2 regions of the Oceanobacillus sp. B139/18 genome follow, and region 2 is predicted to be linked to the other one. Evidence: riboswitches for the same ligand, from Rfam matches in the RefSeq annotation. Region 2 holds a riboswitch; the other holds the start of a gene.
What was found. Region 2 has a riboswitch for preQ1 ahead of queC (7-cyano-7-deazaguanine synthase QueC). Riboswitches for the same ligand answer to the same signal wherever they lie in the genome.

Region 1 (15,023 bases), on a different contig from region 2:
CCCCTTCAAACGCTTGAAAGGAGATTGGCTTGTGCCTCGTGCCGCTGTGCTGGACGATCAGCGGCTCCTTATACGTCCCTTCCCGAATATATACAGTAGCGCCCGCCTCCGCTTCCGAGCTGGCTTTAGCAATTGTCTGAAAGGGAGACTCCAATGTACCTTCATTTTGATCGTTTCCATCCATTGCTACATAAATTACTTGGTTTGTAGAATACAGCGAACAGACAGTAAATAAAACACCGGCAGCTGCACATGCTGCAATCATAAATAATCCCATACTCTTCATGGCTTTCTCCTAGATAACCTTATTTCTTTTCTTCTTTCTGATTCTTCTCATTGCCGTTACCGTCACTATTCTTCTTCTCCTCTTCACCAGGAAGCGGATCTATTTTATGCTTATAGCCATACCCTTTTGATAATGTAACCAAGGATAAAATAATAACCATTGCAACCACAATGACCGAAACAGCAATTACTGCGATATAGGACCCCATAATATACCTCCATCATCTTTTCTTATATTCTATCCTATTAAACTATGCATGCCTTTTCAATTAATTTCTATTTTGCTGTAAGTTACTGCGCCTCCAATATAAGAAACCACTTACTCCCCTTTGCTTGTACCATATTGGGACTTAGTATAAACTCTAGTATGTATGTTATTAAAGTTTATCACGGAGAATCACTCGAAAATCTCTTTATGATAGAAGTTTCTTTTTTAGTAAGTTGAAATAAAAAATGCGTGCAAAGGAGCAATACAATAATGCCAGAACCTATCGTTACCTATCAAAATGTTCATAAATCCTTTGGGAATGTGGAGATATTGAAGGGGATTGATTTAGATATATATCCAGGTGAAAAAGTCGCTGTCATTGGTCCAAGCGGATCAGGGAAAACAACAATTATCCGGATGCTGATGACATTAGAGCAGCCAACATCTGGAGACATTATCGTAGACGGCCGCAATTTGTGGAAAATGGAGAAGAATGGAAAATGGGTGTATGCGAATGAAAGTCATCTGCGCTCTATTCGCGGTGAGATTGGAATGGTATTTCAGCATTTCAACCTGTTTCCGCATATGACGATTTTAGAAAATTGTATGACAGCGCCTATGCATGTGAAAAACGAAGTAAAAAACGAAGTAAAAAAGCGCTCGATAGAAATGCTGGAGCGTGTAGGACTCGGGAGTAAACTGGATAATTATCCAAGTCAGCTTTCAGGCGGACAAAAACAGCGGGTAGCCATGGCCCGTGCCCTTGTGATGCGTCCTAAAATCATGTTATTTGATGAGGTTACCTCTGCACTTGACCCGGAGCTTGTCGGAGAGGTGCTAAATGTTATTCGTGATATTGCAGAAAATGATGATATGGCGATGGTTCTTGTCACGCATGAAATGAACTTCGCCCTGGATATAGCGGATAAGGTACTCTTTTTAGATGAAGGGGTTATCGCAGAGCAAGGTACAGCAAGTGAGGTCATCGAGCATTCAGAGAACCCTCGTGTTCAATCCTTTTTGCAGCGTTTTAGAGGGTGAGCGAAAAATATTTAATCCTCCCCAGCCATGTTTAGCTTCGGCTGAGGTTTTTATAGATATTTTATGTTTCTGGTTAAACGGGTTCAAATGGGTTACCTATCAATATTTTAATTTTGAAGTTTCACTTATAATTTAAAGGAAAAATATTCCGTAAAGGCAATAATATAAGAGGAAAAGGCTCTTAGGGGAGCAAAGGATTTCGTATATTACGAATGTATTAAAAAAACCAGCCGGATTGACTGGTTTTTTCCTGTTATGCAAAATAAGATTTTATGAAACTTCCTCTCCTTCATCAGGAAGCTTTCAATAACTCCGACTGATGTTTTTCTTCATATTTTCGCGCCCAGCGGACAAGCAGATACGCAAATGGTGTATCAACCGCTGCAACGGTAAACTTCCAAATATATTGCGAGACAATCATTCCCAGTAAAACAGATGTCGGGACAACGCCCCAAAAAGCAATCGTAATAAATAGGACGGTATCAAAGAGCTGGCTCGTCATCGTTGATAAATTATTACGCAGCCACAGCTTTTTCCTTCCATGCCGCTGTTTTAACGTATGAAAAATGGAAACATCCAGGTGCTGGCTGACAAAATAAGAAACCAGGCTTGCTAAAATTATCCGGAAGCTCCCATTAAAAATCTCTTCAAAGGCAGCCTGTGATTGGAAATCGGCAGCCGGCGGAAGCTGAATGGAAATATAAATAAATACCATGGCAAGCACCTGTGTGAGAAAACCAGCCTGGACCGTTCTCCGAGCTGCCTTTTTTCCATAAACTTCCCCAATGACATCCGTCATCAAATAAGTAATCACATATACAATCGCTGCAGCGGGCAATACAATACTTCCCATTTCAAATAATTTAACCGACAAAATATTCGATAATAATAATAGGCCGACAAAAACGGCAGTGAAATAAATATACATTCTCCTGTTCCCTTCTCTTCAAAGGTGCAAGGATCTTAGTTTCCCTCTATCGATTATCAATCTTTTCCGGATACATATCATGCTGCATTAACCGGTTTTCTGCCATCTTTTCAAATTTTGTCCCCGCTTTTCCATAATTGCAATACGGGTCGATGGAAATACCTCCGCGGGGCGTAAACTTTCCTCTTACTTCAATATAACGCGGATCCATCAGCTCAATTAAATCGTTCATAATAATATTGACACAGTCCTCATGGAAGTCACCATGATTCCGGAAACTGAATAAATATAATTTTAAAGACTTACTCTCTACCATTTTGATATCTGGAATATAGCTGATATAAATCGTCCCAAAATCCGGCTGATTCGTTATCGGACAAAGCGTTGTAAATTCCGGACAGTTTAATTTCACAAAATAATCACGATTTGGATGCTGATTATCAAATGTTTCTAAAATCTCAGGTGTATAATCAAACGCATATTTCGTTTCTTTATTTCCCAGCAATTCAATTCCTTGAAGATCCTTCTCACTTCTTCCTGCCATACTCATCACCTCCTTTAGATATATTACGATAACAGAAATCAGTTATTTTCTATTACCTTGCAGTTCAAAACTTCCTCACATAGAAAAAGCCGTGCTCCCAAGGAACACGGCTTGATAATCGCAAGTTGTCCTTAGTTTTTTATAGAGGGTTTAAGCTAAGAACCTCTGCCTGAAGTTTAAAATAACACTTCATATTATAAGAATAGATAAAAGGCATGTCAAATTTTCTTTTTATCCCAGCCATCCTCTATCACAGCCAGAACCTGTGCCATGAGGCTATCCTTCCACATCCTCGCCAATAATCCGCACTTCCCGCTCTAACTGCACATCAAATTTCTCTTTTACCGTCGCTTGAACAAATTGAATTAAGGAAATATATTCGGAAGCCGTTGCATTTTGTTTATTTACAATAAAACCGGCATGCTTTGTGGAGACTTCTGCTCCGCCAATTTGCTTCCCTTGAAGATTACAGTCTTGGATCAGCTTGCCGGCAAAAAAACCGGGTGGGCGTTTGAACACACTGCCGCAAGACGGGTACTCGAGCGGCTGTTTGGATTCTCTTTTATATGTAAGATCATCCATCATTTCTTTAATTTCTTCTTTGTTCCCGGGCTTTAACGCGAATGTTGCTTCCAACACAATATAACCGTTGTCCGGGATGTTACTTGTGCGATAGCTGAGATCTAATTGCTCTGCTGTTAATGTCAGCAGTTCGCCGTCCTTTGTCGCAACTACCGTACTTTCCAGCGCATCTTTAATTTCTCCGCCATATGCACCTGCATTCATATATAGCGCTCCGCCGACGGAACCTGGAATACCGCAGGCAAACTCTAAACCGGCAAGCTCTTCATTTAAAGCAAAACGGGAAGCATCAATAATTCTTGCTCCGCTCTGAGAGATAACTTTACCTCCTTCTCTCCAAATAGCCGACAGCTGCTGCAGGTTCATAACGATTCCGCGGATGCCGCCATCCTTCACAATCAGATTAGAACCATTTCCAAGCATTGTAAATGGGACATTTTCCTGATTAGCAAAGCGAATAATCGCCTGTACTTCCTCGTAAGTGGACGGAGTAATGTAAAAATCCGCTTTCCCGCCTAATTTCGTATACGTATGTTCTCTAATCGGCTCATTCATCAATACATTCTCTTTTTTCGTATGTTGAATTAATTGATCATAAAGATGATGGTATTTATTCATGCTATCATTCCTTTAATTTGTCAAAAGCTTTTCTCTATTTGACCTTTATATTCTCATTCTTTTCCTACTTTGTTAAAAACAGGCATTCATCTTACTCCAGTTGAGCATTTCCGCATAACTGAAGTAAGATTATTTGATAAATCAATCCTATACCATTGTAGTTGATTCACTTTAATCTTGCCACAAAAAGCTATGAATCAATTTATCAATTTGCATACTTTCGTGCAGGGCACTGTGTGTCAGCTGCGGGTCATCAATAATCGTCTCTTTGAAATTTTGTTCGGGTATCATACTCCTCAGTGCCTTCACACTTTCCGGAACAGCAACGGAATCACCTGTACTGGCAATGCTGTAAACATCCACATCCGCAGGAAACATATTCTGCTGCAGCATATTTATCGCATGCGAATCGGGTTTCAAATCTTCTGCAGCTGCATCTTGATGAATTTCAAAATATCTTTCATTATAAATACCATCAAATGGACTGCCGATGGCTACAAGTTTATTAACAGATGGATAGTCATTCCTTGCATATTCCATCGTATATTTCACAGCAAGAATACCGCCCATAGAATGTCCGACCAGGTTAACTTCCTCCACTCGATAATTTTCCTTTAGATGAAGAAGCACTGCCGCAATCCATTCTGTACTTTCCTCAAAGCTTGCACGATTATCCTCTAAAACAATCTGTACAAACATGGGCGCATATCTCCCGTTATTTAAGTTATAATCGACAATATCTCCGTTCTCTGTCACATAGTAGATAAATCCTTTATTTCCCCATTGGTACGTATTTTCAAAACGGTCAAGCATATGACCAAATGAATTCTCCGTTCCTTTATAACCATGTATAAAAATCGTCGGTGCACCGGTATACTCCTCTGCTTGCGTTTCATCGTTCTGGTAAAAATAAATACCTGTTGCAATGGCGCAGATAACCAGGAGACCCAGGACAATACCTGCAATCTTCTTTCTCATTTATTTCCCTCAATTTCTGTTGTAAATCTAAGTACATCTCATGCTCTGAAGTACATAGCTATTATAACATCCTTCCTTTGCTGGAACACCATTTCTTCTACTTTATGTGTTTATTTTTTTACTTCATTGGCATATTTTTTATCAGGAATTAAAATACAAATTTTAAGAAAATAATGATTGAAAAATAAGTACCTGCAGGAAGCCCTCTGTTCATTCCTCCGCCATGGGTATCTATAAAAAGAAAGCAAATAGAATCTGCTTTTTAAACAGCATTCTATTTGCTTTCAATCATTATTGGGCAATCCGTTCATAATAATATCCCGGCCGATAATCCATTTCTGCTTATAAGTCTTTATTGCCCTCTATTCATAATATGATTAATGATGATGGTCGTCATCTTCATGCTCATGATCGTGGTCATGATCGCCTTCCTCACCATCTTCATGCTCATGATCCTCGCCTTCATGGTCGTCAATCGTAATTTCTGTAACCGGAGACTTGGCAACTGGATTATGATCATCATCGTAAAGAACCGCAAGAACTTCCTGTCCATCTACTTCTGCATCACCCATATAAGAATCCCCGTATTGATCTTCTGCCACCGTCCATTCCTCTTCAGCAGAATCACGTATGTACCAGTGCCAATGATCCAAATCTTCCTCTTCTGTTACTGCCTCTAATTTAAAAACATCGCCTGTATGGTAATGGTCGGATAACTCTTCAATTTCGATATTTTCCGGCACATCCTCGAAGGAAACCGCTTCGTCATCATGATCATGGTTATGCTCTTCTTCTTCATGATTTCCTTCTGTCTCTTCCTGGCTGTCTGTCCCTTCATCTTGATTATCTGCTTCTTCATTTCCGGACTGACAGCCAGCTATAAACAGGAAACTAATTAAGCCTAATATAATTCCTAATTGCCAAAACTTCTTCATAAAAAACACTCCTTCCATAATACGTAATGATTACGTTTCGTAACGATTACGATTAAAATTATACATAGATGCCGTTTAGTGGTCAAGTGATTTTTTTAAGATACTATTCTTCATAGACATGAAAATATGCTGCCATACTACGCTGATCGAATGATATGATTGCTGCTGCCACTAATCGTTTGGGCAAAAATGGCCTGAAACCTGATTCAACCCTTATAAATAAAAGTCTCAAGCTCCCACGAACAAATATCCTGGGAGCTTGAGACTTTTATTTATCCTTTATTTCACAACAAGCACTTTACACGCTGCCTGATGAACGATTTGCGTACTGACACTGCCAAGAAGAAGCCTTCCTACTCCGCCAAGCCCCCGGCTTCCTATAACGATTAAATCTATTTCCTTCTCTTTGGCATATTCAATTACTTTATAACCCGGATTACGGAAAGAATAATCTATCAAAACCTCTGTTTCACATGTTATCCCATCCGCTTCCAGATCATTATATACTTCTTGGATGGCAGGGCGCGCTTCCTCTGCCAAATCATTCATAAAAGTGCGGGCAAGAGCGGCATTCACCGTTGGCCCTCCATTGGAGATTACGGTAACAACATGTACAACGGCATCTTCAGCAAGTTTCACCTGCTCTTTGGCTTCTTCTATTGCTTTTTTACTAAGGTCGGAGCCGTCATAAGCTACTAATACATTCATACTCATCCCTATTCCTCCCTATTTCGTATTATATTCCTACTATTATCGTAACACATTTCTGTTAAAACGGTTACATGTTCAATAGAAGTGTTGAAAAAGCGTCATTAATTTACGCAGTGTAACTGACTGTAAGAATCCCGACTCCTAAACCAAGAAATACGGTGTTTCATTGCGGAAGTTCTAACAGTCAGTAACGACCAATTAGTTCTACTTGCAGCCACCCCCGCTGAATTGCCTTTTTATTTTATGGAGTGATATTGGACCTCGTCTTCATTCATACTGCATATATAAGAAAAACCGCAATCTGTTAATATCTCTTTAGCCTCTTCAAAATGAGCAGCAATCTCTTCCGGACGGTGCGCATCAGAACCTAATGTGATAATTTCTCCGCCAAGCTTACGGTATAAGCGCAATAAATTTTTACTTGGCAGCGGTGCATTCATGCCATATTTATAGCCGGATGTGTTTAATTCGATTCCCTTGCCTTCTGAAATAACCAGTTTTAATATTTCTTCCATAATATCCTGCGGCACATGTTCCCAGCCCCCAGAGGCATATCTGCTGACTAAATCAAGATGGCCTAAAATATGATAGTTTTTAAAATTTTTCAGGCATTCATAGTACTCTTCAAAATAAATACGATATGCTTCATCTACGGTTCTATCTTCAAAAAATTCACCGGAATGCAAATCCTGTTTATTCGCGGAGTGCATGGAACAAATGATAAATTCCGGATCCAGCCGTTCAATAAAATCGGAAGTTTCCTTAAGCACATGCGGCTGCACACCTACCTCAATTCCCTTGCGGATTTTAATCCTGTCCTGATACTTCTCCCGCAGCCCTTCTAATTTTTTTTGATAAGCTTCTGTATCAAAGCTAAAATCCCACTCCTTATCCGGGTAGTCCACATCTAAATGCTCGGTGAACGCAATTTCCTCCATCCCTTTGTTTATTGCTTCCTGAACCATCTCCTCCATCTCTGCCTCACAATCTGCCGAAAAGCTTGAATGCATATGAAAATCGTACATAAAAGTTATGCTCCTTTCATTGACTTTTTTTCTGAACATTACTATAATACTAAATAACTTTAATTAGATAAAGCATTAAATTGATAAAGTGTTGAATACGAAGGAGAATTTTATGAGAAATAAACAACTGCTTCATACCATGTTCTACCCGAAACAATTTTCAAAAAAACGTCATGTTATCCATACATTAACCGGCCGCTTTTCTAAATTTGGATATCAGCAGGTGGAGACACCCGTTTTTGAAAATTATGATTTATATAACGATGTTCAAGGGACCGTCAATACAGCCGATATGCTGAAGCTGATCGACCCATCTGGAAAAGTGCTCGTACTGCGGCCGGATGCAACCATCCCGATTGCCAGACATTATACCAATTTGCAGGAGGAAGTAGCAACCGGACGCCTCTCCTATGTGCTGGATATTTTCCGTTCCACGACAGAAGAACGCTCCCGCACACAAGCAGGTGTAGAGCTATTTGGAGAACGTACGCCGGAAGCTGATGCAGAGCTGATTGCATTAGCTGTAACCAGCTTAAAAGAATTAGAGATTCCTTCTTTTAAAATAGAAATTGGTCATGCTGCTTTTTATAAAGAATTATTACGCGAGGCTGACCTGGACGCCATGCAGCAGAAAGAACTGGATCAATATATTCAGTCGAAAAACATCTCGGAGATTGTTCCCTTTTTAAAAGACTTGGGACTGGAGGCTGCCTTAATTGAAAAGCTTCGTAAAATTCCAATGTTATACGGAGATGCAAGCTTTGTTATCGATGAAGCGGAGAATATTATCTCATCAGACAAGATGCGTGAAGAACTGGACTATGTATCAAGAGTGTACCAGCTTCTCCAGGATTATCAGGTGGATTCCTATATTTCGATCAACCTTGGCCTGATCAACCATATGAATTATTATTCCGGCATTATCTTTCAGGGCTTTGCGGAGGGGCTTGGCCAGCCCATTATGATGGGAGGACGCTATGATTATTTAACCCGCTCCTTTCATCAGGAAACGCCGGCAATCGGCTTTGCTTTTGAGGTTGATTTGCTTGTTGACCTGCTCCCTGGCATCTTTACAGAAGCTGAGATAATCCAGCTTCGTTATGAAGCTTCTGAACGCCAGCATGCTTTTCAACTCGCCGAATTGTTCCGGGAAGCAAATCAGACAGTCATTGTAAAGGCGTTCGATAAAAAGGAAAATCGCTCTGATTCACCGGAGATACTCGTAAAATCCGAAGAGATAGTATATAGTAAACAAAAAGAAGCAGCAGTGTTTAAGACAAATCAGGAATTACTAGATTGGTATTTTAGAAAGGACGTTAAATGATGCAGCCAGTAACTATCGCTTTAGCCAAAGGCCGCCCTGCAAAGCAATCGATTGATTTACTAGAAGCAGCAGGAATCCATTTTGAAGGGTTTCATGAAAAAACCCGTAAGCTCGTTTTTTTTAATAAAGATAAGACATTACGGTTAATCTTTTTAAAAGGGATGGATGTTCCGATTTATGTTGAAAAAGGCGCTGCGGATATCGGGATTGTCGGCAGAGATAATATTATTGAAACAGAAGCAGATGTTTATGAAATTCTTGATTTAGGGATTGGAAAATGTAAATTCTCTGTCGCCGGAAAAAAAGGAGTCTCTCTTCCTGATAATCAGTCGTTAACGATTGGCACCAAATATCCGAATATTGCCAAGAAATTTTTTGACAAACGTAATCAGACAATTGAGACCGTACATCTCAATGGATCCGTTGAGCTGGCGCCATTAATTGGACTTGCGGATTACATCGTTGATATTGTCGAGACAGGAAACACCCTGCATGAAAATGGATTAGAGGTATTAGCAGATATCGAAACCATCAGTACAAAATTTATTGTGAATAAAGCAAGCTTCGTAACACGTTCAAAAGAAATTCAAGATGTACTAAAAAAATTGGAACAGGTTGTGAGTGAGAAAAATGCAAATTCTCCGTTATGAAACATATAAACAAAATGCAGTAAATACTGAAAAAGCAACACAGCTGATGCAGCGAAATTTAGATGAGCAGGTTTTGGAAATTATCCGTGCTGTACAGGAGCACGGTGATGAAGCAGCACTTGCATATACTAAAAAATTTGATAAAGCTGATTTATCCTCCTTGCTCGTTTCTGATGAGGAATGGAATATTGCCTTTGATAAAGTAAAATCTGAACAGCCAGCTCTCTTTCAAGCATTAACAGAAGCTGCGGAAAACATTCGCCAGTACCAGCGACGAACCAAAGAAGAAGGTTTTCAGTTCAGCCCGCAGCCCGGCATTCGTCTTGGTCAAAAAATAACCCCACTGGAGCGTGTCGGAGTCTACGTTCCCGGAGGAAAAGCAAGCTATCCTTCCACGGTATTAATGGATGTGATTCCAGCTGTCGTTGCCGGTGTCGAGCAGGTTGTGATTACAACCCCTCCCCGCCCCGACGGAACGATTGATCCTGTTGTACTGACAGCAGCAAAAATCGCCGGTGCGGATCAGGTATTCAAAATTGGCGGCGCTCAGGCTGTTGCTGCTCTGGCCTATGGAACAGAGAGTCTCCCTAAAGCTGACAAAATCGTTGGACCCGGGAATGCATTTGTCGCCCGTGCGAAAAAATGGGTGTTTGGCGATGTTGCCATTGATATGATTGCAGGTCCAAGTGAGATTTGTGCCTTTGCTGATAATACCGTCCCTCCTTCCTACGTTGCCGCTGATTTATTATCCCAGGCGGAACATGCAGAGGATGCTGCCTCAATTTGTGTGACAACAGATGCTGCTTATGCAGAGAAAGTACAAAAAGAGGTTGAGCGGCAAATTCCTTTACTGGAGCGGGCAGCTATTATCCGTGAATCGATTCAGACAAACGGAAAAATTATTATCTGCGAGGATGAAGCACAAGCAATCGAATTAATTAACACGATTGCTCCGGAGCATCTGCAATTAATGGGAAATAATGCGGAAGAACAAGTGGAGAAAATTAAGCATGCTGGAGCTATTTTTATCGGTCCGTATTCCAGCGAACCTTTAGGTGACTATTTTGCTGGCCCTAACCATACGCTGCCGACAAATGGGACCGCTCGCTTTTCCTCCCCGCTCGGTGTGTATGACTTCATGAAAAAATCGAGCACCATTCATTATTCAAAGGAACGGCTGCTGGATTATGCTGATACCATTATCACAATTGCTGAAGCGGAAGGCCTGACCGGGCATGCCAATGCAATTCGAATTCGAAAGGAGAACAACGATGCGTCAAGCTGAAAAAGAACGGCAAACCAAAGAAACGAATATATCCCTTGCTCTTAACGTAGATGGAGAAGGAAAATCAGAATTAAAAACAGGGGTCGGCTTTTTAGATCATATGCTGACTCTCTTTACCAAACACGGCGGATTAGATTTGCAGGTCGCATGTGACGGAGATTTAGAGGTAGACCAGCATCATACGGTAGAAGACATCGGCATTGTGCTTGGTCAGGCATTTAATGAAGCATTAGGAACAAAGGAAAGCATTAAACGCTATGCAACAGCAACAACACCAATGGATGAATCTCTTTCCTCCATTTCCATCGATATCAGCGGCCGCTCCTTTTTAGTTTATCGTGTAGACGGGTTAAAGGACAAAGTCGGGAATTTCGATACCGAATTAGTGGAAGAGTTTCTGATTGGCTTCACCAGCCATGCCAAGGTGACCCTTCATGTGGAAGTTTTATACGGAACCAATACACATCATATGATTGAATCCATCTTCAAAGGATTGGGCAGAGCAATTCGTGAAGCGGTATCCATTGACCCGACCATAAAGGGTGTTCCTTCTACGAAAGGAAGCCTATAAGATTAAAAGGAGGCTGGGATATGATTGCCATTATTGACTACGGTGCAGGAAATATTAAAAGCCTGCAATTTGCATTAGATAAATTAGGGAAAAACTCTAAATTGACCATGGATCCGGAAGAAATCCATCAGGCGGATTCCATTATTCTTCCAGGCGTCGGCGCCTTCAAGGATGCGATGGAAGCATTACAGCGCTACAAATTAGATACGATTTTGAAAAAAGAAGCGGCAAGCGGCAAGCCAATTTTAGGCATCTGTCTTGGGATGCAGCTTTTCTATGAATTCAGCGAAGAAAATGGTGGATGTACAGGACTTGGTCTTCTATCCGGTTCGGTAAAACGTATTTCAGACAGGGTCAAAGTGCCGCATATGGGCTGGAATATCCTGCAATCCAATCAGCCTCAGCGCTTATTACATCAGCTCGGAGAAAATCCATATGTTTATTTCGTCCATTCCTATGCAATTGATGAACTGGAAGAAAAAACATTGGTCGCCAGTGCCGATTATGGCGGACGCGTACCAGCAATCGTGCAGGATAAAAATATAACAGGAATGCAATTTCACCCGGAAAAAAGCGGGGATATCGGTATTGCATTATTGAAAAATTATGAGGAGATGATTTCATGATCATTTTTCCAGCAATTGATGTGAAAGATGGCAACTGTGTCCGCTTAAAGCAGGGCGATTATAATCAGCAGACAACCTATAATGACTCCCCGGTGGACACAGCCAAAAGATGGCAGGAAGCAGGCGGCACCTTCCTCCACATGGTCGATTTAGACGGAGCTAAAACAGGAGACCCCCAAAATAAAGAAATTATCCTTAAAACCATTCAGGCATTATCCATTCCTGTTGAAGTCGGCGGCGGTATCCGCTCCCTGGACACGATTAGAGAGTACGTGGAAGGCGGTGCTGCCCGGGTTATCCTCGGCACCTCTGCAATCACTGATTGGGACATGCTCACTAAAGCAATTCAATTATATGGAGATAAAATCGCAGTTTCTCTCGATGCTCGGAATGGTTATATTGCAACAGATGGCTGGACAAAAAATAGCGATAAAAAAGCTGCTGACCTTGCGAAGGAATTAGAAGCAGCCGGCTTAACAACGATTGTATATACGGATATTTTAAAGGATGGCATGCTGCGCGGACCGAATCTGGAGGAGCTGAAAGCGATGCAGGAAGCAACCAATATGAATATCATTGCTTCCGGCGGGGTTTCCCGAAAAGAGGATGTTGCCAGCCTTCAGGCACTTGACCTTTACGGGGCAATTATTGGAAAAGCGCTATATGATGGTACTATTCAACTGGAAGACGTTGTAGAGGAGGACAATCATGCTCGCTAAACGCATTATCCCCTGTCTGGATGTAGATAAAGGCCGGGTCGTTAAAGGTAAGAAATTTCAGGACATCAAGGACGTTGCTAATCCGGTGGAATTGGCTGCCCGCTATAACCGTGAAGGAGCAGATGAACTTGTTTTTTACGATATTACTGCCTCCAACGAAGAGCGAAACATTTTTCTGGATGTCGTTGAACAAGTTGCACGCGAAATTGCTATCCCTTTTATGGTCGGCGGCGGTATCCGTACCACCCAGGATATTCACAGTGTGCTTCATGCCGGCGCGGATAAAGTTTCGGTAAACAGTGCAGCTGTGCAGCGTCCAGAATTAATTAAGGAGTCCTCTGATAAGTTTGGCAGTCAATGTATCGTGCTCTCGATTGATGCAAAAAGAACAGCAGATGGTGCGTTCCATGTATTTATTAACGGCGGAAGAAAAGATACCGGGATAGATGCAGTGGAATGGGCGAAACGCGGAGAAGTACTCGGGGCAGGCGAGCTGGTTGTCAATGCCATGGATGCAGACGGTGAAAAAAATGGCTATCAAATCGAATTAACCAAGAAAATTGCAGATGCCGTCAATATCCCTGTGATTGCCAGCGGCGGCGCAGGTAAAATAGAGCATTTCTCAGAAGTTTTTGCAGAAGGTATCGATGCTGCACTTGCTGCATCTGTCTTTCATTACGAGGAGATTCCTATTCCGGAATTAAAAGAATATTTATCCTCACAAGGAATACCAATGAGGAGGAAAGCATAATGGAGATTTCAATCAAATACGATGAAAATGGACTCGTTCCGGCTATTGTTCAGGATTACGCAACGGGAAAAGTATTGACTTTAGCTTATATGAACGAGGTTGCTTTAGTAAAAACATTAGAAACCGGGGAAACCTGGTTCTATTCCCGCAGCCGTAAGGAGCTCTGGAATAAAGGGGAAACTTCCGGAAATAAGCAGATAGTCAAAAACATTTCAGTGGATTGTGATCAGGACGCTTTAGTTGTCCAGGTACAGCCGCTTGGCCCTGCCTGCCATAAAGGCACAACGACCTGCTTTGAAACAACCTTATCTGAAACAGAAAAACCGTTATTCTCTATCGTTAATGAGCTGACCGACAAAATCAAAGACCGTAAAGAAAACCCGCAGGAAGGCGCTTATACAACGTACCTGTTTAATAAAGGATTAGATAAGATTCTTAAAAAAATCGGTGAAGAGTCGACGGAGGTCGTTATCGGCGCAAAAAATAATGATAAAGAGGAATTAACCAATGAGCTAGCTGATTTATTGTATCACTCCCTTGTTTTAATGGAGGAGCAAGGCGTAAGTTCCAAAGATATTAAAAAAATATTGAACGAACGCCATATTGAAAAAGAGGGACAGCACCGTGAGTAGATTTTGGAATCCTTTAATCGAACAGCTGGAACCTTATATTCCCGGGGAACAATTAGATGATTCATCCATTATTAAATTAAATACGAATGAAAACCCTTTTCCCCCCTCTCCAAACGTTATTGCAGCGATTGAGGAGGAGGCAAGGACGAAATTGCAGCTTTACCCTTCCCCTGCTGTCGATAATCTCAGAGAGGAAATTGGAGGCTGCTATGGATTAAAAAAAGAACAGGTTTTTATCGGCAATGGTTCCGATGAAGTGCTTGCGCTTAGTTTTATGACTTTTTTTGAACCTGGGAAGGCCATTAAATACCCAGATATCACCTACAGCTTCTACCCTGTATATGCAAAGCTTTATCAGCTGGATGTAGAGGAAGTGGCGTTGGAGGATGATTTCACCATCTCTCCCCCATCACTCTTTAACGCAGAAGGCGGCGTTATTTTTCCCAATCCGAACGCACCGACCAGCTTATACATGGAGCTGGAAGCGATAGAAGAAATCTTAAAAAATAATCCTGATCAGATTGTGATTGTGGATGAAGCATACGTTGACTTTGCTAAAGCATCAGCTGCTTCCCTGATAGACAGCTATCCGAATTTACTTGTTATACAA
Region 2 (15,023 bases):
CGATCATTTTCGTTAAGTCCTATCAAACGGGCAGTAAAATAACCTAAAAATAATCCGAAGCTATTGTGTAAGAACACTGCAGCAAATACAAGTGCTCCTGCAGAAGCAACATTGGCAGCATTGGCAGCTGTTACTGCTGTTACGATAATCAAAATGGCTGTAACGGATATTAACGGAACAACGGCAATACTTTTTTCTACGGCAACAGGGAAGAAACGCTGTACCAAGAAACCAAGAATAATAGGGATAATAATAACTTGGATAATGGACAAAAACATGGCTACTGGATTAACGGGCAGCCATTGACCGGCTAATAAATAAAGCAGTAATGGTGTCATAATTGGAGCCAGCATCGTTGAAAAGGAAGTCATCGCAACTGACAGGGCAACGTTTCCTCTTGCTAAATAAACCATCACATTGGATGCGGTGCCTCCTGGGACAGAGCCTAATAAAACAAGTCCGGCTGCAAGCTCTGGGGGCAGCCTTAATAAATAAGCGATACCAAAAGCAACAAGGGGCATAATTGTATATTGTGCCGCTATGCCGATAATTACCGGCAATGGTTTTGTAACAATTAATTTGAAATCAACAGGCTTTAATGTCAGCCCCATACCAAACATAACCACGCCAAGCAAGAGTGTAATAAAGCTTCCAAAAACAAGGAAGGCGGAAGGGAAGATAAACGAAATAACAGCTGCTATAATGACAAGTACTGCAAAATATTTACCGGCTAATGCGCTTATCTTCTCTAATGTTTTCATAGCTTATCCTCGTTATCGATATCTACTATTTTAGTAGGATTTAAGATATTATTTGGATCTAACGCTTTTTTAATATTTGTCATAACGTCGAGAGCTGCTCCATGCTCCACGCGTTGATAAGGTTTCTTTCCAACGCCGACACCATGCTCACCTGTACAGGTTCCGCCTCGCTCCAGCGCATACTGAACGACTTTTTCATTAAATTGTTTTGCTTTTTTAACTTCTTCTTCATTCTCCATATCAATCATAATCAATGAATGGAAGTTTCCGTCACCGACATGCCCTAATATCCCTCCTGGAATAGCTAGTTTTTTTAATTCTTCTCCGGCATAGATAACGGAATTTGCTAATTCTGAAATGGGAACAGCAACGTCTGTCAGCATCATTTTTTTACCGACATAATCATGAATATAAGCGTATGCCAAATTGTGCCTTGCATCCCATAAACGGTTACGGGCGGCATTGTCTGTTTCCGAATTAAAATGGTCACAGCCGTGATCTTGCATAATTTCCTTAGAAAATGCAAGGTCTTCTTGTAAACCAGATTCATTTCCGTGAAATTCCAGGAAAAGCGTCGGCTTAACAGGATAATTGGTTTCACTGAATTTATTGATTTGTTCCACTGAGGCTTCATCTACAAACTCCACTCTGGCGATAGGGATGCCTGCGTGCAAAATAGAAGTTACCGCTTCGATGGCATTCGTCAGACTCGGAAACGTTGCCCGCGCAGCAACAATATGTTCTGGTATGCCATATACCTGAAGCGTCAGTTCGGTAAAGCAGCCAAGTGTTCCTTCAGAACCAATGAAAAGACCGTTCAAATGATAGCCGGAAGCAGACTTTGCAGCCAAATTCCCTGTATGAATTACACTCCCATCCGCAAGAACCACCTCCATATCTCGAACCTGATCACGCATGACGCCGTATTTTACGGTTGTGGTACCGCTGGCATTGGTTGCTGCCATCCCGCCAAGCGTTGCGTTTGCGCCAGGATCAACGGTGAAAAAGAGACCATATTTCTTTAATTCTTTATTCAGCTGCTCTCTTGTTACACCCGGCTGGACCCTGACAAGTAAATCACCTTCTTTTATTTCCAGAATCTGATTCATTAATGAAAAGTCTATGGTAATACCATTTTTATAAGGGATGACATGTCCTTCTAAACTCGTCCCAACTCCAAATGGCGTTACCGGCGTTTGGTATTCTTGGGCAATCTCCATAATATGCGTAACATCCTCAGTTGATTTTGGGAAAACAACGATATCCGGAAGACTTGTCTGTTGATAGGTTTCGTCTTTGCTATGTAGCTCTCTCACCGTATCATTGTCAGAGATTTGATCGTGCGCTAATTTTGTACCTAATGCTTGTATTACTTGTTTCATAGCTTTACTCCTTTCAATCGTTAAAATGGAAAATCCGTTGTAAATATATCCTGCTATAAGGATAATATGTATTATCCTTATTATAAAGACTTTTCAGATTAATTCAATGATTTAAAAAAGAAATCCTGCTGGATAGGGGACTAGTCCAGAAAAGTTGTATAAGGCCATTTATAAAACGTAAACATCCCGGCTTGTTTATGTTAATTCTGGTAACAAGCCGGGATGTTTGAACACACATGTATAATGATTTCTATTATTTATTTTACTTCACTGGGTTCAGCATTCTTTCAATCTTACCCATAATTAAATCTGCTGCAATTGCCATCAAGGCTGTAGGAACAGCACCTGCTAAAATAATCGCTGTTCCATCGGTAGCGTTTGTTCCGCGCACAATAATAGCACCAAGTCCTCCGGCGCCGACAAACGTTCCAATTGCTACAACGCCAATCCCAACAACAAGTGCTGTACGAATTCCAGCCATCATGACACTGATAGCAAGGGGTAATTCTACTTTCATCAGCAGCTGGAACCGTGTCATTCCTGAAGCGTAGGCAGCTTCCTTCACCGTTTGATCAACCCCGGTTATCCCTACATAGGTATTTTGAATAATTGGTAATAGGGAATAGAAAAACACAGTTGTTACGACGGTTGTTGTTCCTAATCCCATCGCAACCATGGTGATGGCCATAAAACCTAATACAGGAATAGTTTGAATAATACTTCCAAGTGTGAGTACCCACCCACTTAATTTTCCATATCTGGCAATAAGCACACCAATAGGGATGGAGACGATGGAAGCAAACAACACGCCATAAGCGGCCATTAAGAAGTGACGGTAAAATTCTGTCCAAATATAAGAACCATTTTGAGATACATAGGTTATCAATTGCTCCCAGACACTCATTACATGCCCTCCTTATCTTTAAAGTAGTTGTTTTCTTCCAGAAACTCGCGGGCAATGGTGGCAGGACTGACTAATTCCACGTCACCTTGATAGTTCATTTCCTGCATATCCTCTGTTGTTACGGTATCGCTAAGCTTTTGCATGACTTCTTTGATTTCCGGATTTTCCTCCAAGATTTCATTTCTCGCTACAGGAGAAGCATCGTAAGGAGGGAAGAAGTCATCATCCAATACTTTTAAATCATACGCCGCAATTCTTCCGTCTGAAGAATAACCAAGAACCGCGTCCATATTACCGGAAGCAGCAGCTTCATATACTAAGCCTATTGCCATTGGATAGACATTGCCGAAAGCAAAGTGTGTTTCTGTAAAAGCCTCGTACCCGTCACCTGAACGGTTGACCCAGGCATTATCTACACCAAAATTCATGTCATCGGCAAAAGGCTCCAGATCATCCACATGTGTAATGTTTTCTTCATCTGCAAATTCTTGTGTAATGGAAATCGTATAGCTGTTTTCGAAACCGTAAGAGTCGCCCCATGTCTGGTCAAATTTTTCATCAAATTCCCGCTGTACGATTTCCATCGCTTCCTCAGGGTCAGTAATATCTTCGTAATTTAAGACGCCGGCAATATCTGTGCCGGTATATCTGGTAGCAGTCATATCTACTTCCTCCTGCATCATTGCTTGATGAAGGACCATCGTTGATCCTAAATTCGTTACTAACTCCGTATCTAAATCTGTATAATGCTCAATCATCTGAGACAGTATATTACCCCAAATTTCGGATTCTACCGTATCTAAGGTTGCAATTCGAACCGTACTTTCTGAAGGCCCACTGAGACCTGGCAGGGCACATCCTGAAAGGAGCAGCGCCGAAAGAAGGGGAATCAGCAATAATTTCTTCATTTATAATCCTTCCTTTTTAAACAGTTTTCCTTAAGGCTTTAGGTGTTAATCCTTTTTCAAGAAGCGATAATAATCCGCTGGCAAGTAAAGCCAAAATCGTTGCCGGCACAGTACCTAAAACAATAAGCTCAGGCTGATATAGATTCAGACCATCGAAAATAAGATCACCTAAACCGCCGCCGCCAATAAATGCTGCCAGTGTTGCCCAGCCGATTAAATAAACGGTTGCGAACCGTATGCCTGACATAATAACAGGCAAAGCAAGAGGGAGCTCAACTTTTCGGATAACTTCAAAGGTGTTCATTCCCATGCCTTTACCCGCTTCTTTTAAACTTGTATTTACTTCCATGATGCCGGTATACGTATTTCTAAGTATGGGAAGTACGGAATAAATAAATAAAGCAATAATCGCAGGTACAACACCTACGCCTAAGAAAGGCATCAAAAAAGCTAAAATAGCTAAACTTGGAACAGTTTGTAATATCCCGACAAACGAGATAAACCGATCCGCTGTTTTATTCGGTATGCGAGTGAGTAAAATTCCCAAGGGGACCGCAACCAGAATACCTAAAACAATCGCAGCGATAGAAATGTACATATGTTCTCCTGTTTTTTCGAGCAGCTCCCATCCATAGGATGCAAGTGTATCTCTAATAGCTTGCATTATTTTTTGCCTCCTTTTTATTCTATAGCAGTAATATCTTCTGTTTCATCGCCCCAAATAGTGTTAAAAACCATATCGGCAAGGGTCGCCCTTGTTACGATTCCTGCTAATTTATTATTATCTGTTACAACGGGTACGTAACTGCTGCCACGACGAAGCATACGATGCATTGTATCCCGGAGCAGGCTGTTTTTATCCACGGCATATTTTGCTGTATCCATCGCTTCATGAACATAGCTTTTCTTTTTATAATTGGAGTCGACCATTTCAATATCAATGTATCCTTTTAAAATTCCAGCTCCATCAACTACTAACAAGGAGTCGACACGATTGGCATGCATTTTTTGAATAGCTTCTTTTAAGCTGCTTTCTTCTTCAATCGTAATCGGGTTTGGATTCATAATTTGTTCAACGCGTGTTACTTCCGGGCGGCTTTCTAATAACCGGTCTTTTCCGATAAAGTCTTCTACAAACTCATTGGCCGGATGGCGAAGAATATCATCTGGTGTGCCGACTTGAACGATTTCTCCTTGATTCATAATCACGATTTTATCAGCAAGTTTTATCGCTTCATCCATATCATGGGTAACAAAAACAATCGTTTTATCCATTTCCTTTTGAAGTTTTTTAAACTCCTCTTGTAAGCTGTCACGAGTGATTGGATCAAGCGCCCCAAATGGTTCGTCCATTAAAATCAATGGGGGATTCGTAGCTAACGCTCTCAGTACCCCGATTCGCTGCTGCTGTCCTCCGCTTAACTCATGTGGGTAACGATCTAAATAATCCTCTGGCAGGTCAACCAGTGAAATAAGTTCTTTTGCCCGTTCTTTCTGTTTCTCCTTATTCCATTTTAAAAGCGATCCCACAAGAGAGATGTTTTCTCCCACAGTCATATGGGGCATAAGACCAATTTGCTGAATAACATATCCAATGGATCGACGTAATTGGACAGCATCCTGCTTGAGGACATTCACGCCGTCTACAAGAATTTCTCCCCCGGAAGGTTCAATTAACCGGTTAATCATTTTCATCGTAGTTGTTTTCCCGCACCCGCTTGGGCCGATAAAAACAACAAATTCTCCTCGTTCTACTTTCAGGTTCAGTTTATGAACGGAAGGAGTATTATTTCCTTCGAATTTTTTAGTTACTTCTTTAAATTCAAGCACTACAAGCACCTCCATTGCTTATTCCGTAAAACTAAAATTTAGACTTACTCAGTATAATAAACAGACAGGTAAAAATGAAAATCCGAAAAAAGCGATTTAAACCGTAAAATCTGTGCAATTTAAACTTTACAAAGTATACAGTGCAGTTTATCTTAGAATTGCTTACTTTTACGCTCATTTACTATCAAACTTGATTTTTCCAATTTTATTTAATCCGTGTTACAGTGACACATATACAAGTTAAAGGGGAGCTTGACGATGGAATCATTTTCAAATAATCAATTGCTTCAAGAAATCAAATCCTGCGAAGAACTGCTCACAGATCGAATCGCAGATAACATGGAAACGTTCGGCGTATCCTCGACAGTCGGACGGCTGCTTGGCATTATCTATATGAATCGCGAGGCAATGACATTAGATTCACTGGCTGAAGAAACTGGAATGAGTAAAACAAGAATGAGTCAGGTCATGCGACAGATGATCTCATTTAATATCGCTGAGAAAGAATACGTGAAAGGCAGCCGCAAAGATCATTACAATGTAGAACGCGATTATGCACAAACATTTATATCCTTATTTACAAGTAACTGGTCAGAGGTTGTAAAACGTAATACGAGTTTAGAACGCCGTCTCAGAGAACAAATTCGTCATTTAGAAACTTTTTTGACAGAGGATTCCTCAGAAGAAGTAAAAGTTCGAATGGAGAGATTACAGCAGGAGCTGGATGAATGGAATGCCTATTATAATTGGATAAATAATCTTGTTGCGTTTTTTGAAAGTGGCGAGATTTTTAACCATGTTCCTATTGTCACCCCAACCAAAAAGGAGGAAGCAAAAAATGAAGAATAAACGAATCATCACTGCAGCACTGACTGGTGCAGGTGATACAACAGAGAAAAGCAGACATGTTCCAATTACGCCAAAAGAAATTGCGGAATCTGCTATTGAATCAGCAAAAGCAGGTGCTGCAATTGCACATATCCATGTTCGTGATCCCAAGACAGGGAAACTCAGTCACGATGTGGCCCTTTTTAGAGAAACCGTGGAACGAATCCGTGAATCCGATACAGATGTGATTATTAATATTACGGCTGGCGGGGGCGGCGACTTTGTTCCAAATCTAGAAAATCCAACTTGTGGAGGAGAAGGGACTGATATTCAGACACCAAAAGAGCGTCATGAACCGGTCGGGGAATTGCTTCCGGAACTCACCACCTTGGATTGCGGCAGTTTAAACTTTGGCAATCAAGTTTATTTAGGGCCGGAAGACTGGCTTCGGGAGCACGCAAAGCTGATTAAAGAAAGCGGCGTAAAACCCGAAATGGAAGTATTTGATACAGGACATATCCGTCTTGCTAACCAATTAATTTCTGAAGGACTAGTAGAAGGAACACCAATGTATCAATTTTGTCTTGGTATTCCATGGGGCGCTGATGCGGATGCAGAAACAATCGAATATATGAAAAGAAGAGTGGTTGATGGCGCGCATTGGTCAGCCTTTGGTATTGGCCGTATGCAGCTGCCGATTGTGGCACAGGCTGCTTTACTCGGCGGGAATGTCCGGGTCGGTTTAGAAGATAACTTATATTTAGAAAAAGGTGTACTTGGTACAAATGAACAGCTGGTTGATCAAGCTGTCAGCATTTTAAATAGTGTCAAGCTGGAGCCGATGACGGCTGCAGAGGCAAGAGAACATTTAAATCTTAAAAAATTTAATTCCTAAGAGGTGAAATATGGCGCAAAAAACAATGGCAGTTTTAGGAACCGGCGTGATTGGCAATGGCTGGATTGCACGCTTTTTAGCAAATGGTCATAAGGTCAATGCTTTTGATCCGGCTCCTGATGCAAAAGAAAAAACAGAAAAAATGATAGATGCTATTTGGACAACATTAGAAGAATACGGAATAAGCAACGAAGCTGCAAAGGAGAATCTGACCTTCTACAACGAGCTGGAGGAAGCTGTAAAAGAAGCCGATTTGATACAGGAAAATGTTCCAGAGCAGGAAGCCTTGAAGAAAAAGGTATTAGCGCAGGTGGATGCTGCTGCTAAACCGACAGCGATTATCGCTTCAAGTACTTCTGGATACATGCCTTCTGTCCTGCAGGAAGATTGTGTGCATCACCCAGAACGAATCATTGTTGCCCATCCATTTAACCCCGTTTACTTAATTCCATTGGTGGAAATCGCAGGAGGAAAGCAGACAGAGCGCAGTTATATGGAAAAGGCAGAGGAGCTTTATGAAAGCATGCATATGAAGCCGCTTGTGATGAAAGGTGAAATTGACGGCCACATTGGCGACCGGCTTATGGAAGCAATTTGGCGTGAAGGGCTTCATATTGTCAATGATGGCGTAGCGACAACGGAAGAGGTAGATAAAGCCATTGTCTACGGCCCTGGTCTTCGCTGGGCACTGATGGGACCATTTCTAACGCTTCATTTAGCAGGCGGTAAGGACGGGATGCGGCACATGCTTGAACAATTCGGCCCTGCATTGAAGCTGCCTTGGACCCGTTTAGTGGCACCTGAACTGACGGAAGAATTAAGTGAAAAAGTGATTTCAGGGACTGCTGAACAAAGCGGAGAGATTTCTATCGATGACCTTGAACATCGCCGGGACCGTTTCTTGATTAAATTAATGGGGCTTTTAGAGGAAGAAGGCTTCTGGCCGGCAGAAAGGCTGATCTCCTATGACAGAAAGTAAACAAGTATGGAAGGGCAATGTGTTACGTGCGTGGGTAGACTATAACGGACATCTGAACGATGCATACTACGCATTGATTTTCAGTTATAGCCTCGATGCTTTCATGGATGTGATCGGTCTGGATGAAGAAGGACGAAAAGCAAGTGCTTATACCATTTTTACGCTGGAAGCGCATATTAAATATGTAAAAGAGGCGCATGAAAACGAGGAGCTGCTTACAAAGGTCACTGTGTTGAACCGGGATGCAAAGCGTGTGCATCTTTGGTTTGAAATGAAAAACAAAGAAAATGATACTGTGGCAACCAGTGAACAGATGGTGATGGGGATAGATCAGTCATCTGGACGCCCTGCGCCGTTTCCGGAATCTGTTGATGTACGGATTAATCAATTTCCAAGACTGGCAAAAGAAAACTGGCCAGCAGGGGCAAACACGCTTATGGGGATTCGTGAGAAAAAGTAAAATATACAATAGCAGCTGAAAGCAGAATTTCATGCAGTAATCTGTAATGATGCTCCCTTTATCGTGGATAATGAAACGAATAAAGGGAGCTTTTGTAATATTAAAAAGAGAGAAAAAGCAAACACTGCAAAGCCAAACTGGTTGATGAAACGTAATTTCATGTTTGAAAAAAGAAATCAGGATAACATCATCAGGAAATATATGTTATACTGCCAATTGTAAAAGAAATTGAATAAAATCTACGATACAAAGTAGAAGAGGTTCTAGCTAACACCCTCTATAAAAAACTAAGGATACCCATACCGCGCCTTAGGTATGGTTTTTTGCATTTTTCGGGTGTTTAGAATTCTCTTTTTCAAATTGGAAAGGGGATTTTTTTATGGAAAAAAATAATCGAGCAGTTGTTGTATTCAGCGGTGGTCAGGATAGCACCACCTGTTTATTTTGGGCATTAGAAAAGTTTGAGCATGTAGAGTTAGTCACTTTCAACTACAATCAGCGCCACAGCTTAGAAATTGAGGTGGCAAAGGAAATCGCTGGAGATCAGGGATTGAGTCATCATATTTTAGACATGTCTTTACTGAATCAATTAGCGCCCAATGCGCTGACCAGGGAGGACATTGAAGTAGAGAATGCAGAGGATGGCGGCATACCGAATACGTTTGTTCCGGGAAGAAATTTACTGTTCCTTTCTTTTGCAACCATTCTAGCCAAGCAAATTGATGCCAAACATATTATTACGGGAGTTTGTGAAACAGATTTCAGCGGATATCCGGATTGCCGGGATATCTTTACCAAATCATTAAATGTCACCTTAAATCTATCCATGGATGAAGATTTTGTGATTCATACGCCATTAATGTGGCTGGATAAGGCAGAAACATGGGAATTAGCGGATGAACTGCAAGCCTTTGATTATGTCAGAGAACGGACGTTGACCTGTTATAACGGGGTTAGAGGAGCAGGATGCGGAGAATGTCCTGCATGTCAATTACGCCAGCGTGGATTAGACCAATACTTAGTTAGAAGACAGGAGATGAATCAGTAATGTTCGGGTTTCGTATTGTCGAAGAGCTGCAAAAGCTGGATAAAGATATTCATAGAAAAGAATTGGCCTATCACCAAAAACGCGTGATGGTAAGTAAAGAGTTTTCCTTCGATGCAGCGCACCATCTTCATTGTTATGAGGGGAAGTGTAAGAATCTGCATGGACATACGTATCAGGTTGTATTCGGTATCAGCGGTTTTGTAGATAAGGTGGGTTTCGTAATTGATTTTGGTGATATAAAAGAGATTTGGAAGAACAAGATTGAAACATTTTTAGATCACCGTTATTTAAATGAAACATTGCCCAAAATGAACACAACTGCTGAGAATATGGTCGTCTGGATTTTTGAACAAATGGAAGCGGCAATTCAGGAACTCCCTAACCAATGCCAGGTGGAATTTGTTCGGTTATTTGAAACACCGACAAGCTATGCGGAAGCAAGACGGGAGTGGATGAATCATGCGTAAAATACCGGTCTTAGAAATATTCGGCCCTACAATTCAAGGTGAAGGAATGGTAGTCGGAAGAAAAACCATGTTCGTCCGAACTGCTGGATGCGATTACCGATGTGCCTGGTGCGATTCCGCATTTACATGGGACGGAAGCGCCAAAGAAGATATTGTTCAGATGACGAGTGAAGACATTTGGCAGCGGCTGCAAGAAGTAGGAGGAAGCTGCTTTGATCATGTGACGATTTCAGGAGGGAATCCGGCTTTGTTATCTGCTATTGATAATCTGATTGATTTGCTTCAGGAAAAGTCTATTGAGGTTGCACTGGAAACACAGGGAAGCCGCTACCAGGACTGGTTTGTAAAAATTGATGATCTGACCATTTCTCCTAAACCGCCAAGCTCTAAGATGAAAACAAACTGGGAGACGCTAGATGATATCATCCATCAATTGGAAATCAATGATCGATTAGCGCATGCCAGCTTAAAGGTAGTAATTTTTGATAAAGAGGACCTTCGTTATGCAGAAAAAGTGCATCAGCGCTATCCAAAACTGGCTTTTTTTCTGCAAGTTGGAAATGATGATTTAGAGGAAATCGAACCGCAGCAATTATCCCGGCATTTATTAAATAAATATGAATGGTTAATTGATCAGGTAGTGGCATCCACAGTGCTGAATCGTGTTCGTGTTCTTCCGCAGGTACATGCATTAGTATGGGGAAATAAGCGGGGCGTATAGTAAGGGAGATTAAAAGCTATTATCCTATTAAAAAGGCAGTAAGAGCTGTCGCCTTTTTGATAGGGTAATCTTTTCTTTCACTTTCTGGCTTTTCTCCGAATGGACAGGAATCTAAATCAATAAAATAATCCCGCCGATTAACGGCACAGCAACCATTGCAATTTTTAATATCATTGGATTCAGACGAGTGGTGAATTTCGCGCCGATATAAGAACCTATAATTGTTCCGATAACTACTTCTGCAAATAATTTCAAATCGAGAAAACCGACAGAATAATAACCGATACCGCCTACCAGTGCGATTGGTATAATAACAAGCATCGTCGTGCCTGCAGATAGCTGAATCGACAAACCAAAGAATACTAGCAACCCGATTTGGATAAACGGCGTTGAGCCAATCCCGAATGCTCCTGATAGTAAGCCGGTAATGATGCCGATCCCAGCAGCTGTCATCCAAAATCTGCTTTTCGAGGAACGGTTTTTCTCAGCAAATTTTTGTGTGGCAAACTTGCCAAATCCTGCTGTTACACGAATCCACAGCAATATGGCTGATAAAATGAGCATTCCGGCAGTAAAAAATTTCAATTCACTTTCCGGGATAAAGCTTGCCAGCCTGGAACCAAAAAAAGCTCCAACTGCACCAAATAGCCCAGTTGCCAGCCCGATTTTTACCATGGTATTTCTTTCCCGCAGGTGACTGAGTGTGCCCGATAAGGATGTGAAGACCATTGCAGCCAGAGATGTTCCAAGCGCTGTGTGGATAGGAATACCAAAAACTTCCGTCAATATAGCAATAATAAATCCGGAACCGCCAGCCCCGACAAAACCAAGCAACAATCCAATCACTAACATCGTACATAAAACAATCAAAACAAAAATCCCCTTCTTTTTCTTTACTACATAAGTCATTATAGCATAGCGGGCGAGAAATTTTGGGATGAAGGCACTTGAAGTATATGTTGACAGTCTATTCAAGTTATAGTGAATACAGCTTTTACTATTATCAATATTATATTTTATTGACTCAACTTTCGCACATTAAAAAGTAACTTCATTTCTATAGAAACAGGGGTTGAAACACCCTTGACCAAGAATAAAAGATGAAGTGTAAAGCACCGCTGCGGCGGACCATTTTGCTTTCCGACGTACAGGACGTACTAGTGCAGGCGTTGTCACAACGCCTGCACTTGCACGTCCTGGGACTGCGATTACTCGCCCCATCAAAAACATTTGTGCATCGCAGGGCGAGCTGAAGATCCACTTGAAAAGCGGTTTTCTTATCAAGTTAGCTGAAGCCGTCCCCATGGCAGACTAGGACCGCAACGTCCTGGGACTGCGATTACTCGTCCCATCGAAAACATTTGTACGTCGGAAAGCGGAGTGGTTGGTTGCAGAAGCTATGCACCATCACCAATTCCAAAAAGGCCGGATATTTAACCAAAATGCAAGTATGATAATGAAGAACACGTTCATCTTGGAATAGCAAAATATATTTGCTTATTCTTAGGTGCGAAAGTTGAGTTACTGAAAAAAGAAAAGCGATATAGAAGCATACATAATTCAGCTTCCATATCGCTTTTTCAGCTCGTTATAACAATCCAACCCACTGCCAATAGGTTGCACTAAACAGAATAATAAGCAAATACCCAATCACAGTAAGAGGCACACCGGATTTGATAAATTGTTTTAAAGTAAATGTACCTGTACCATAAGCGAGCATATTTTGCGGAGCGCTGATCGGCAATAGGAAGCCAAAACTGATCACAAATTGCATAATCAAGACAAGACCTGGACCATTAAAGGCTGCTGGCTCCATTGATCCGACCAGAGCAATAACGATTGGAATAAAAGCAGATGCCAGACTGGTGGCACTTGCAAAGCCCAAGTGAATCAAAATATTAAATAAAGCAAGTACGGCAATCATCGCAACCAGAGGCAGGGAAGACACCCCGAGTATTTCAAAGGAATTAGAAGAAAGCCAGGTTGCTCCCTCTGTTGCTAACAGAACAATCCCTAATGAAATTCCTGTTGCGAATACAATTAATGTGCCCCAAGGTACTTTTCTTTGCACTTCTTTCCAGGAAAAGATACCGATAACAGGTGTCAGCATGATGGCAACTGCAACAATGGTAACTGTAGTAGAATCTAAGGGATGCAAAACACCTTCCGTCGACCAGAATAATAATAACAAGCCGGCGATAATGATTAAGCGCCATTCTTTTCCACTGATTTTCCCGAGCTCCTTCAGCTGGTTCGTTATGCTTACTCCTTCCTTTATTTCCGACATATTTGGTTTAATTAGTTTAACCATAACAATATAAAGTACGATAGACATGATAAATGCCCAAGGAGCAGCGTAGAGAAACCATTCTCCCCATGTCACATCTATACCAAAAGCAGATTCCATAAATCCTAAAGCAACCATGTTCTGTGCGGCCGCTGTTTTTATTCCGACGTTCCATATAGAAATAGATTGTACGGCGGTAATCATTAATAATGCTGCAAGCTTACTTTGCTTTGCCAATCCAAATGCAGCTACAATTCCTAATAGGATAGGGACAAGCGTACCTGCACGCGCGGTGGCACTTGGTACAAACAGCGCCAGTACAAAGCTGACAATAATGGTTCCGATCACAAGTGCTCCAGGCTTTGTTCCAACCTTTGACATAATATACAATGCGATGCGTTTATGAAGACCTGTAATCTCCATAGCAGTAGCCAAAACAAGCGCTCCTCCAACAAGCAGCACAGCGGAAGAACTGAATCCTTCTACGGCCATGCTTAACCCCTGACTTGTTCCATATATCGTACCTGGATCTTCGATAGCAGGGGAGATTCCGATAAGAACGGCCAGCAGACTGACTATCATTACCGCACTGACAGGATAGGAAACTGCTTCCGTAACCCATAAAACAACCGCAAATGCTAAGACAGCAAGCGCTCGCTGTCCAACTAGAGGCAATGAATCAGGATTAGGCAGAATTAAAATAATAAGAAGAACTAAAAAAGCTGCAATAAGTGCAATAGCATCTTTCTTTTTCATGAAAACCCCTCCCTTTAGTTACTTTAATTGTAATATAAAATCCTATATTTGTGATTGATTTCACATGTTACAAATAAATGAATTTGTGTATTTATTCACAATTCATTCAAAAAATACATTTCATTTTTATAAACTGGCGCTTAATAGAGCCGCATTTTAAATAACTGTTATCCAATCATATAATCGAAAGCTGATTGACGAAGGATATACATTATATTAATATATTCAATATACGAATATAGAATAAAGAAGAAGGTGACAAAGTGGAGAGAAATTTATTTGTACCAGCTTTACCGAAAACAGAGCTGGATGCAGTCCGTTCCTTAGGAGTCTATATTTTTACGAATATCCAGCTGGCGGATTACGATTTAAACAGCTCCTCAGCGCAGAATCGATGGATAAGGAGTTTATCGGATAACTTATCAGATAACGCTAACAATGATTTGAAATTATTAAGAACTGTTTTTGCGCATGGAGTGATTTTAAGGGATTTCTATATCCAAAAGACCGCGGATTTAACCATGGATTGGGATGCTTTTATCGATTGGTGGAAGCAGCTAGAGGAGTCAGACATGATGGAGCTTCTTATTTATGGAATTAGAGAAACAATGGACTATTACTATAAATACCTGCCTCGTATACCGGTTGTGGAAGAGGCAATGCGGGAAGTTTACCTGGACGAAAGGCAATTACAGGACCCTGATAATCGTAAGAAAGCCGTGAAAGCAGTACTGCTCAGCTGGTCTGTCCCGATAGAAAAAGTAGAAAACAATGCAGCGGATTATGATAGTTTATCC

Region 1: it holds a riboswitch for preQ1, as region 2 does, so the genes downstream of both, queF (preQ(1) synthase) here and queC (7-cyano-7-deazaguanine synthase QueC) in region 2, are expected to answer to the same signal.

The regions. Positions count from the first base shown of each region.
Region 1 is NZ_JBVFXI010000010.1:46,055-61,077, forward strand. Features, by position in the region: gene ACZSMY_RS21070 (DUF1565 domain-containing protein) at 1-286, opposite strand, end outside; gene ytzI (YtzI protein) at 306-494, opposite strand; gene ehuA (ectoine/hydroxyectoine ABC transporter ATP-binding protein EhuA) at 764-1,534, shown strand; gene ACZSMY_RS21085 (queuosine precursor transporter) at 1,827-2,462, opposite strand; gene queF (preQ(1) synthase) at 2,509-3,006, opposite strand; PreQ1 riboswitch class I at 3,132-3,178, opposite strand; gene murB (UDP-N-acetylmuramate dehydrogenase) at 3,283-4,206, opposite strand; gene ACZSMY_RS21100 (alpha/beta fold hydrolase) at 4,378-5,184, opposite strand; gene ACZSMY_RS21105 (hypothetical protein) at 5,562-6,119, opposite strand; gene ACZSMY_RS21110 (universal stress protein) at 6,399-6,833, opposite strand; gene ACZSMY_RS21115 (histidinol-phosphatase HisJ family protein) at 7,067-7,855, opposite strand; gene hisZ (ATP phosphoribosyltransferase regulatory subunit) at 7,968-9,179, shown strand; gene hisG (ATP phosphoribosyltransferase) at 9,176-9,829, shown strand; gene hisD (histidinol dehydrogenase) at 9,810-11,114, shown strand; gene hisB (imidazoleglycerol-phosphate dehydratase HisB) at 11,101-11,685, shown strand; gene hisH (imidazole glycerol phosphate synthase subunit HisH) at 11,706-12,311, shown strand; gene hisA (1-(5-phosphoribosyl)-5-[(5-phosphoribosylamino)methylideneamino]imidazole-4-carboxamide isomerase) at 12,308-13,030, shown strand; gene hisF (imidazole glycerol phosphate synthase subunit HisF) at 13,020-13,781, shown strand; gene hisIE (bifunctional phosphoribosyl-AMP cyclohydrolase/phosphoribosyl-ATP diphosphatase HisIE) at 13,781-14,413, shown strand; gene hisC (histidinol-phosphate transaminase) at 14,406-15,023, shown strand, end outside.
Region 2 is NZ_JBVFXI010000001.1:1,063,466-1,078,488, reverse strand. Features, by position in the region: gene ACZSMY_RS05255 (bile acid:sodium symporter family protein) at 1-761, opposite strand, end outside; gene ACZSMY_RS05250 (FAD-binding oxidoreductase) at 758-2,143, opposite strand; gene ACZSMY_RS05245 (ABC transporter permease) at 2,406-3,047, opposite strand; gene ACZSMY_RS05240 (osmoprotectant ABC transporter substrate-binding protein) at 3,047-3,955, opposite strand; gene ACZSMY_RS05235 (ABC transporter permease) at 3,972-4,619, opposite strand; gene ACZSMY_RS05230 (betaine/proline/choline family ABC transporter ATP-binding protein) at 4,637-5,785, opposite strand; gene ACZSMY_RS05225 (GbsR/MarR family transcriptional regulator) at 6,044-6,634, shown strand; gene ACZSMY_RS05220 (beta-keto acid cleavage family enzyme) at 6,624-7,508, shown strand; gene ACZSMY_RS05215 (3-hydroxyacyl-CoA dehydrogenase NAD-binding domain-containing protein) at 7,519-8,487, shown strand; gene ACZSMY_RS05210 (thioesterase family protein) at 8,474-8,947, shown strand; PreQ1 riboswitch class I at 9,199-9,244, shown strand; gene queC (7-cyano-7-deazaguanine synthase QueC) at 9,327-9,995, shown strand; gene queD (6-carboxytetrahydropterin synthase QueD) at 9,995-10,462, shown strand; gene queE (7-carboxy-7-deazaguanine synthase QueE) at 10,455-11,183, shown strand; gene ACZSMY_RS05190 (sulfite exporter TauE/SafE family protein) at 11,295-12,053, opposite strand; gene ACZSMY_RS05185 (DASS family sodium-coupled anion symporter) at 12,772-14,226, opposite strand; gene ACZSMY_RS05180 (ArsR/SmtB family transcription factor) at 14,490-15,023, shown strand, end outside.